4 regions of the Pseudalkalibacillus sp. R45 genome follow, and region 2 is predicted to be linked to each of the others. Evidence: riboswitches for the same ligand, from Rfam matches in the RefSeq annotation. Region 2 holds a riboswitch; each other region holds the start of a gene.
The links. A riboswitch is a leader RNA that binds a small molecule or an ion and turns the genes downstream of it on or off. The one in region 2 is predicted to bind cyclic di-GMP.
Positions count from the first base shown of each region.

Region 1: another riboswitch for cyclic di-GMP. It lies ahead of ACTWQL_RS06180 (GspE/PulE family protein); the one in region 2 lies ahead of ACTWQL_RS08300 (hypothetical protein).
Region 3: another riboswitch for cyclic di-GMP. It lies ahead of ACTWQL_RS05330 (DUF5667 domain-containing protein); the one in region 2 lies ahead of ACTWQL_RS08300 (hypothetical protein).
Region 4: another riboswitch for cyclic di-GMP. It lies ahead of sinI (DNA-binding anti-repressor SinI); the one in region 2 lies ahead of ACTWQL_RS08300 (hypothetical protein).

Region 1 covers NZ_JBQQCL010000002.1:89,078-91,278, forward strand. Annotated here, with positions in the region: gene ACTWQL_RS06180 (GspE/PulE family protein) at 1-1,314, opposite strand, end outside; cyclic di-GMP riboswitch class I at 1,465-1,553, opposite strand; gene ACTWQL_RS06185 (ribonuclease H-like YkuK family protein) at 1,907-2,201, opposite strand, start outside.
Region 2 covers NZ_JBQQCL010000003.1:128,517-130,717, forward strand. Annotated here, with positions in the region: gene ACTWQL_RS08295 (alanine/glycine:cation symporter family protein) at 1-90, shown strand, start outside; gene ACTWQL_RS08300 (hypothetical protein) at 381-857, opposite strand; cyclic di-GMP riboswitch class II at 887-970, opposite strand; gene ACTWQL_RS08305 (GNAT family N-acetyltransferase) at 1,129-1,686, opposite strand; gene ACTWQL_RS08310 (hypothetical protein) at 1,727-1,894, opposite strand; gene ACTWQL_RS08315 (ATP-dependent DNA helicase) at 1,966-2,201, opposite strand, start outside.
Region 3 covers NZ_JBQQCL010000001.1:1,153,253-1,155,453, reverse strand. Annotated here, with positions in the region: gene ACTWQL_RS05335 (S8 family serine peptidase) at 1-327, opposite strand, end outside; cyclic di-GMP riboswitch class I at 800-884, shown strand; gene ACTWQL_RS05330 (DUF5667 domain-containing protein) at 1,011-2,117, shown strand.
Region 4 covers NZ_JBQQCL010000002.1:260,702-262,902, forward strand. Annotated here, with positions in the region: gene ACTWQL_RS07150 (SipW-dependent-type signal peptide-containing protein) at 1-411, opposite strand, end outside; gene sinI (DNA-binding anti-repressor SinI) at 771-932, opposite strand; cyclic di-GMP riboswitch class II at 956-1,040, opposite strand; gene ACTWQL_RS07160 (hypothetical protein) at 1,107-1,238, opposite strand; gene ACTWQL_RS07165 (DNA alkylation repair protein) at 1,337-1,597, shown strand; gene ACTWQL_RS07170 (hypothetical protein) at 1,623-2,201, opposite strand, start outside.

The DNA of each region.
Region 1 (2,201 bases), on a different contig from region 2:
CAAGTCATGGGCTTCAAAAAGCTTCGACTCTTCATCAGAAGCAGGCATACTCTTTGCACATCTTTTACATACACGCGGTGCGAGACGTTGGGCTACAATACATGAAAGTGAGGAGGCGATCAGATAGGGTTCAATTCCCATATCCAATAACCGCCTGATGGTATAAATCGCATCATATCCGTGAATCGATCCAACAACTAGTCTGCCGGATAAAGCTACCCTTGTTGTAACTTCACCAGTCTCTGAATCGGGAATGTCACTGACCATGACGAGATTCGGGTCCTGATTCATGATTGTCCTCATTCCGTATGGAAACGTGAAGCCTAGAGCTTCATCAACCTGTACTTGCATGATCCCATTTATCCTTCGTTCCACCGGACTTTCTAAAGAAACGATTTTTCGCTTATCGATGTTCATATGGTTCAATATGGCATAGAGTTGAGTTGATTTTCCACTGACTGCAGGTCCTGCAATCAAGACCAAGCCTTTCCCCTTGTCCAACGAATCTTCTAATTTCTGTTTGTTCATATCGGTAAAACCGAAATCTTCCAGTTTGAAAAAGTCTTCCGAATGCTTCAATAAACTTAGGACGACACTTTCACCATCAATAGTAGGAACTGTTGAAACACGAATATCAAAGTCATTGTTATAAAAGTCTTTATGTATGTATCCGCTTTGAGGTAATTTTCGTTCGGATGTATCCATATTTGATATGGTTTTGATTCTTGCAATCACGGCCTCTTGCAACTGTTTTGGAATGATCTTTTGTTTTTCAAGCATCTGGTTGATACGATACCTGACCACAAGGCCCTCTTTATCAGTATCAAGATGGATGTCACTTGCGTTTTGTAGTAATCCATAGTCAATGATATCGGATAATTCTTTCACAGAATCCAATAAACCATAATGATCGATAATCGCCATTTCCAATTCACTCCGTGTAGCCAAACACGGTTGCACCACCATACCAGAAGCCACTTGAACATCTTTGATCACTTCTTGATTCAATGGATCGACCATCGCGACCTTCACTCTTCCATCCTTTTGTTCAATTGGTATCATGCAGTGCTTCCGAGCTACTGATTCATGGATCAGCTGTAAGGTGTTACTGCTCGGGGCAGCTTCATCCATATTGATTACAGGTATGCCGAGTTGAAATTCTAACGCTTCTACTAATTGACGCTCTGTAATCATCTCTTCTTCCACAAGGATTTCACCGATTTTCTTATATGAGTGTTTCTGTAATTGAAGTGATTTTTCCAGTTGTTCTTCTGTTATCAAACCATTCATTATCAAAAGTTCACCGATGCGCATTTGGACCTCCTTAAAATGTAATAGAATCTATCTGCATACTTATAAAACGAAAATTGTGAAATTCCAGCATAAAGCCATCCTGGCAAGAAATTAGTGAGAAAATGCGACTAGTCGGCGTCTACAAAAAAAGACATAAAAAGACAAGTGTTTTTGAGCAGCCCGACGGTCATGCCATTAGTAATGGTTTAGATTCGCGGCTTTGCGTCCCCGACTTTCGAACGGGTTTGCCTTTTATCATTCACTTGTAATTCGTGTTAAAGAGAAAATTTTGTCTAGGAAAAAATACCCTTTTGTTCTTGGTTCAATTATACTTGAAAGAAAGATTTGGAAAAATAGAGCGATATCACTAATTTCCAAAATAGTTTAAAAGAACCATTATTTTAAAATTAAAGGTATTCTGACAATTTAAAGTAGGTCCTATTACATATGAAATTCGGAAATAAGAAAGTCGTCGAACATTGTCAACGGCTTTGTGGTGAATTTCTTTTAATAAAAGGCTGTTTGCGAAAACAGCCAATAAAAAACAGCTTCGGTGGATCGAACCTGTTTTTGTTTGAAACCATTAAATTATTTTTATATGGAAAACTAATATCTATTTGGTATAGCGGTTTGCATAACTCGATGCTACCAGGGATTCTGGTTTGATCTTCGCTTCTATTCCATGCGCTTCTATTCTTGCGACCATTTCTGCTACGAATTCCCTCGTTTTATTACGCTTTCCTTTTCCGATATCCAGGTGTCCTTCCATTGTAAAGCTCGACCCTTTATACACATGTGGTAAAACGATTTGGACCAATTTATTTTTTAATGGTTCATTGAAAAGATATGCAACTTCCTCTGTTAGTGACGTTTCAATTGAAATCTTCTGATGTAAGTTACGGATTGCT
Region 2 (2,201 bases):
GACTACATCAATCGGATTTATCGTAAAAAAGAAGGAAAACCCTCAATCCAGCTGTTTTCGGATCAAAGTGACAAGGACATAAGTCAGTGATCTAGCTGAATGATTGAAGTGAACAGATTATGCTGCAAAGTGAACAGATTAATCTTAAAGTGAACAAATTTTCATGGGAAGTGCACAGATTAACCTGGAAAGTGAACAGAATATCTCAGGAAGTGAACAGAATAATTTGAAATGTGATCAGAATATTTGTCGAAGTGAACAGATTATGCTGCAAAATGAACAGATTAAGACAGGATATTATCCATCACACACACATCTATACTAAAAAGAAACAAGCTTACCGAAAAGTCCCTTTGGTAAGCTTGTTTCGTATGTCCCAATTATTTGGAGCCGTTTTTCTTCAATTCAGCCTCAATCGCTTTATCGATTTCATCCTTGGCTTTCGTCAAAGATTCTTCTGCCTTTTCATCTAGATTCGATTTCCCGGATTTCACAGCCTCATTCTTTGTAGCTTCTGCCTCTTTTTTCACGTCTTTATAATACTTGTCCAGCTCATTTTGGTTTTCTTTGATCAGTTTCTCTTTATGCTTTTCGATCTCGCTTTTCGCGCTTTGGACATTCGAACGGATGTCATCTTTGATTTTGGAGACGATCTCGTTCTGCTTGTCTTCAGTCGCTTTTTCGATTTCAGGAAACACCAAAGTGTACAACTGGCTGATTCCGCTCTTGATGTAAGTATTCCAGCTATCCCCATAGGCGGCATAAGCCGTTCCGCCGAACGCACCGATAGCCACCGCCCCGGCCATAACAACTACAACAACCTTTTTCTTGCTCTGATCCATCCATTTTTTAAACATAAAAAATACCCCTTCCTAAGAATTGAAAATTAGAAAGCGGTCGGTTGCACTACTAGCTCCTTCGCATCAAAGTGCCCAAATAAAGATACGAATTCACAGCCCCCTCTATATTCCCTTTGTATTATAACCTTCCAACTTAAGGATGTTAATGAACCCAAATACCTATTAAATGCCATCAGATACCAGGAGAAAACTACCATTTTTGCCAGAAATCCACTCACTTACCGCGGTGGCTCAATCAGCTCCTTTAAGGGTCACGAGGCCATAAAAATCATTTCTTATTATTCAACCAATCTTCTTTAGTCAATTTCATATTAATCGAATCTATTAATTCTCCTTCAAATTCCAAATCATCTTTATCGATACTTTCCACTATGAACCCGACTTTTTCATATAACTTTTTTGCTCTTGAATTGAAATCAAATACACTCAAAGTCAACTGGTTTAGAATCGTATTTTCAAAAACATAATCGACCATTAACCGCGTTGCTTCTGTACCTAACCCTCGATTTCTACCCAACGCTCCAATCAGTATTCTGAAATTCATACTTTGGTTTTCCTCATCAAATAAATTGACAACTCCTTCTCCAACCAACGTATTTGAAATCTTATCAATAATAGCAAGATCCAATCGGTCTTTTTGTGCATTCCTCGTATGATACCAGTGATAGACCTTTTCTCTATTGTATTCAGGAGAGCTCCCTGTATATTTAAGAACCACAGGATCATTTAAACATTCTTCTAAACTCGGAAAGTCTTCATCCATTTTAAAAGGTCTAAGAATAGTCTTGTCTCCAGTAATGATCGGTTTATTGCTCAAATCTATCATGGGGTTTCACTCCTTCCCCTATAAAAATCGGCTGATCCAGCTACCATTTTTCACGCTCTGGATTCTGCTGTTCTAAGAGGTCGATGATCTGTTCATTCTGGTCCCTCTGTTCTTCGAGAAGGTCTCTAATATCCTTCATGTACATGATCACATAATAAGCAGCATATACTGCACCTGCCAAAATCAAAACCCAAAAGATATTCAGCATCCTATCCTCTTCCCCCTCCGCTCATTCCTACTTAACTACTTTTACATGAATGAGCAGAATTCCTCCATTCTTCAGCGGATCACTTTGTAATCCATCCATTCCGGGGGAAGGAGCTTTTGATATTTCGGTGTTAGGAAGCGATCGTCAACGAGTACGATCGTACCGTAGTCCTCTTCTGTCCGGATCAATCTTCCTCCAGCTTGAAGGACCTTATTGATTCCGGGAAACACATACGCATAGTCATAGCCAACCTTCTCGTTTTTGTTGAAATACTCCTTGATGATGTTGCGTTCAAAATTCAACTGTG
Region 3 (2,201 bases), on a different contig from region 2:
GATGCTTTGCTTTACTTGCTTTTGTCCAGTCGTTACTTTTTCTTGTAATACTTTTTGCGATGGCTTTGCTAGCTTGGAATAATTTGTTCCTTTTTCCTTTGCCAATTCGATTGCAGCTTTACCATCTAATTCTACAATCACTCTGACTTGATCATTCGCTTTAAATGGCAAATCAGCCTTTACGGTATCTAAAGCTTCTTCTTTTGTTGTTGCATTTTCTGAACTTTGGCTGCCGTTATTCATGTTCGGCGTTGCGGCAAAGGATAAATTAGAAAATGCTAATAGGAAAATAAATAAGAGAGTGACACTTTTCTTGAAATTGTTCAATCTAACCACCTAAAAACCCCTTTTCTCCAAATATCATTCTGACCTTCGATTTCTGACTTTCGCCTCCTTGTTCAATCGTTTTCTGCAGATATTTTTATTTTTAAAATAATCTGTCATTTAAAAGTATCAAAACAATATTTGTCAAACATCTACAAAAAGCCCCATATTACTCGGTAAAAAGTAATCAGGGAGATGTTACCAACTAATATCCAGATAAAATTAAATTTAGCTTATACTGGAAGTTTTTTAACGCGTAAAAGTACTACCTGGACAAAGCAGTTCTAATTCTAACAAGTGTTGAAAGTGCGAATACAAAAGGAAAGACCTTAAGCCTAGGTTATTAGTCCTGTTCGCAACGTAATTACGAATTAATTATGTTATATGATCGGTTGGAACTAGAAAAATTCTGAAAAAACGGGTAATTTTGACTTGGTAAAATATTGTCGAATTCTTGTATAATAAAACTAATTAAAGCAGATAAAGGCAAAGCTATCGAAAGGTAGTGACGCAAAGCTAAAGGGACTAACGGTTTATACCTATGTCAGCCAGTTGCCTAAGGATCAGAATACCTACATAACTTGGAGCCCGTGAGAGGGTCCGGCAGCAAATTCCTGGGTTGAGCGTTACATACAGCCTCGGCAATCTGCTTTTTTTATGGAAAAAAAACAGAGGGGATGGAGAACTTGATCAAAAAATGGATCGCAACGATCAGTGCAGCTTCACTTTTGCTTTTCGGAGCAACACCAGCTGCATTTGCAAACACAGACGAGTCTACACCAACAGTCGACGTGTCTGAGGGATCAACGAATGAAGAAAACACAACTGAAGAAGGTACGGAGGAAGAAACGACAGAAGGCGAAGAGGCTCCTGAAGATGAAGAATCAGCAGAAGAAACCGAAGAGCCATCTCTGCTTCCAGGGGACTTTTTCTACTTTGTAAAAACGATGATCGAGAATGTACGTCTAGCAGTAGCTTCAGATGAATATGAAGAAGCGAAAATTTTAGCAGAGATTGCAGCAAACCGGATCGCTGAAGCGAATGCGCTTTTTGCAGCAGGGCAAGAGGAATTGGCCCAAGAGACGCTTGAAGAAGCGTTGAAAGCGCAAGAAGCTGCCATGGAAAAAGCAGAGGAAGACGAATCTTCAGAAGAAACTGAAGAAGGTACCGAAGAAGAAACGACTTCTGATGAAGAAGTGAATGAGGAAGAACCAACGGATGAAAGTACAGAAGAAGAGTCAACTGAAGATGAGGAATCTACAGAAGATGAGGAAACCACTGAAGAAGATGGGTCCGAGGAGGACGAACTTCAGGCAAAATTATCTCATAACATAGATGCACTTCTAATGGCTCTGACGCATGTGAAAAACCCGAATGCTCAAGCTTCTTTGATGAATAATATCCAAAAAGCTTTTGTTAAACTTGATAAAAAGATTGCAAAACTTGAAGAGAAATACGGAGTAGACGTTGATCAAGAGGAAGAAGCTGAAGGCGAAGAAACTGAAGAGACCGAAACTGAAAAAGAGGCTTCAGCTGAAGAAGAAGAGAAACAACCTGAAAAGGCTGAAGAAGAAGCAGAAAAACAAGCCGAAAAGGCTGAAGAAAAAGCAGAAAAAAAGGCTGAAAAAGCCCAAGAAAAGGCTGAAAAAGCTCAAGAAAAACGAGGAAAAGGTAAGCAAGACCATAACAATGACAAAAAAGATCGTGGACACGGTAAGCAAGATAAAGACCGTGGAAACAAAGGTAAACACGAAAAGGATCGCGGAAAAGGGAACGGACACGGAAGAAATTAACACCGTTCAGCCAGTTAAAAAGAGAGAACTCCACACAAATTGTGGAGTTCTCTTTCATATTATAAGCAACACTAGTCACGTGCC
Region 4 (2,201 bases), on a different contig from region 2:
TTCCTCGGTACTAGAATCATCAGATTTGTCTGTTTTCTTATCTTCATCTTTACCTGAACATGGGGCACTAGTATGATCATCACAGTCATCCTTGTTATGACCCGGATTATCTGGATCTGTTTTATCCCCAGTGTCTTCATCCCCATCTTCTGGACCGTTTCCGATTCCAGCATTATCCTTGCACAGGTCTTTATGAGATTTTTTATAAGCCTTATCCGCACAAAAATCTGTTGCTGCAGTTATTGACCCGCTCACCTTACTGGTATCACTGAAATATGAATACGTGCTTTGAACTGTAAAACCAAATAGGAAGAAAATAAAAAGCGTTAGTGTAAAATTTACAAACAATCTGTATTTTTTCTTTTTGATTGAACTCCTGGTTCTTCTTTTACGACTTGGTAGCTCTAACAATCCTTTCACCTACTTTTCTAATAGGTTGATGTTTTGTTCTTTTTTAAGAACATCTTATACTCGGAGTATATACCTATATAACGAACAATAAAACCAGTAAATAGAGCTGTTTTGTTCGTTTTGAAGAACCTTTTAGTCTGTTTCCTCCGTTTTACTCTGTATTTCATACTATTTCGTTATTTTTAAAATTTCTTTCTAAAGAACGCAAATAAATTAATATGACTCCATTGCTATATAGAATTGTTTTTACTGTTCTTTTAGAAGAACAATTAGAAATAAAAAATCCCGATTCTCTTTCATCGGGATTAACGAGTTAATTTAGTTATTGTTTCGAGCTTCTTTGTATTTGTAGTTTTCAACTATACCTCTACTTCCGCTTTCGTGAGTCCGAGCCTTTTGGCTTCGAGGATAAGTGTAACCCATTCTTTGTCCGTTGTTTCGATTCGGTCATCATTCAGCCTTCTTCCGCCTCTTTCATCTCCTGGATCACAATGTTCTTTCAACATGACTTTAAGTTCCATACACACAAATAACCCCATCTATAAATAGATCGGGTCGGTTGCACTAGTGACTCCACGTATTTCAAAGTGCCCACATACGAAATACGTTTCATTGTCTCCCACGACAAAATCGTGTTATTTAGTCTTATTATAGTACGTCTTTTGCCCTAATAAAACAGTATTTTTCAGAGAATATCATTCACTCTCCATCTTCTTCACTTCGTTCTCCGCGTAGCTTGGCATTTTTGCTACTTTTGAGCGTTGTTCCATTTCTTTTGCGTTGTTGTTGCGTTGTGCATTGGCATTACCTTTTTTCTGTTTGCCCATCGTTCGATCCTCCTGACATTTGTTTTTATTAGTATGGACCAATTGTAATTCATAATTCTTCTATTTTTGGTCAATCTAAGGTATAGGAGGTGTTCGTTATGAGTGGACCTTATTTATGTCCGGGCTGTAAAACAAATCGAACCCGCTTTAATGTGATTGAACAGATTCCTAAAGGCGTGAAGCTGGATCCGCAATCGGGTGAAGTCGTTGAGGAGTATTCAAACGATGACCTTGAGATGTTCCATATGCCTTACAAAGGGTCACAATATCGTATACAATGCGCTGCATGCGGGTTGATCGAAAACGAAGAAACATTCAAAGCACGCGCCAGTTCGTCCCAAAACCCTTTTTTATCGTAGAAAAAAGCACCCGTAAAAGGTGCTTTTATTCGTTCAATTCGACAGTCAGTTCATTGGCATCAAATTCGATATGCTTTGGGATCTGGAATAACCGTATCTTCATTTCTTCAAGGCGGTCAAAATCTTCTTTTTTCATACCGAAAAATTGCTGTTGTTCGTATATTTCACCATCAGAATGTACCCCTTGTGAGTATCCCTGTTGCGATAAAATCGGTTTGTCATCCTGATCCGTCAATTCGTAAAAGGCTTCACCAATTCTATATTGAGCTAAATCCGGCATTTCTTCTAATCGTTTTTGGTATTCGGTATAGTTTGCGAAATGGAGGCCTTGCAATTCTTTATCAGCTTTTATAGATAAGACGAAACCATAATTGAAATCATTCGCTCCAGGTCCGATTTGATCTTTTTCCATTTTGGTAAGGTTGAACTCGATACCATTGGCCGTACCTATTTTACGATTAATTTCCACGCTTTCTTTTCCTTTTTTATCGTACTCCAGGAATCGCTGTAAATCTTCACTCGTGAGTGTATGTGACAATTCTTCATTGGTACTTAAGGTTGCGCCGAGAACTTTCAGGTTGAGCTCTTCAGTATTTACAAAGTT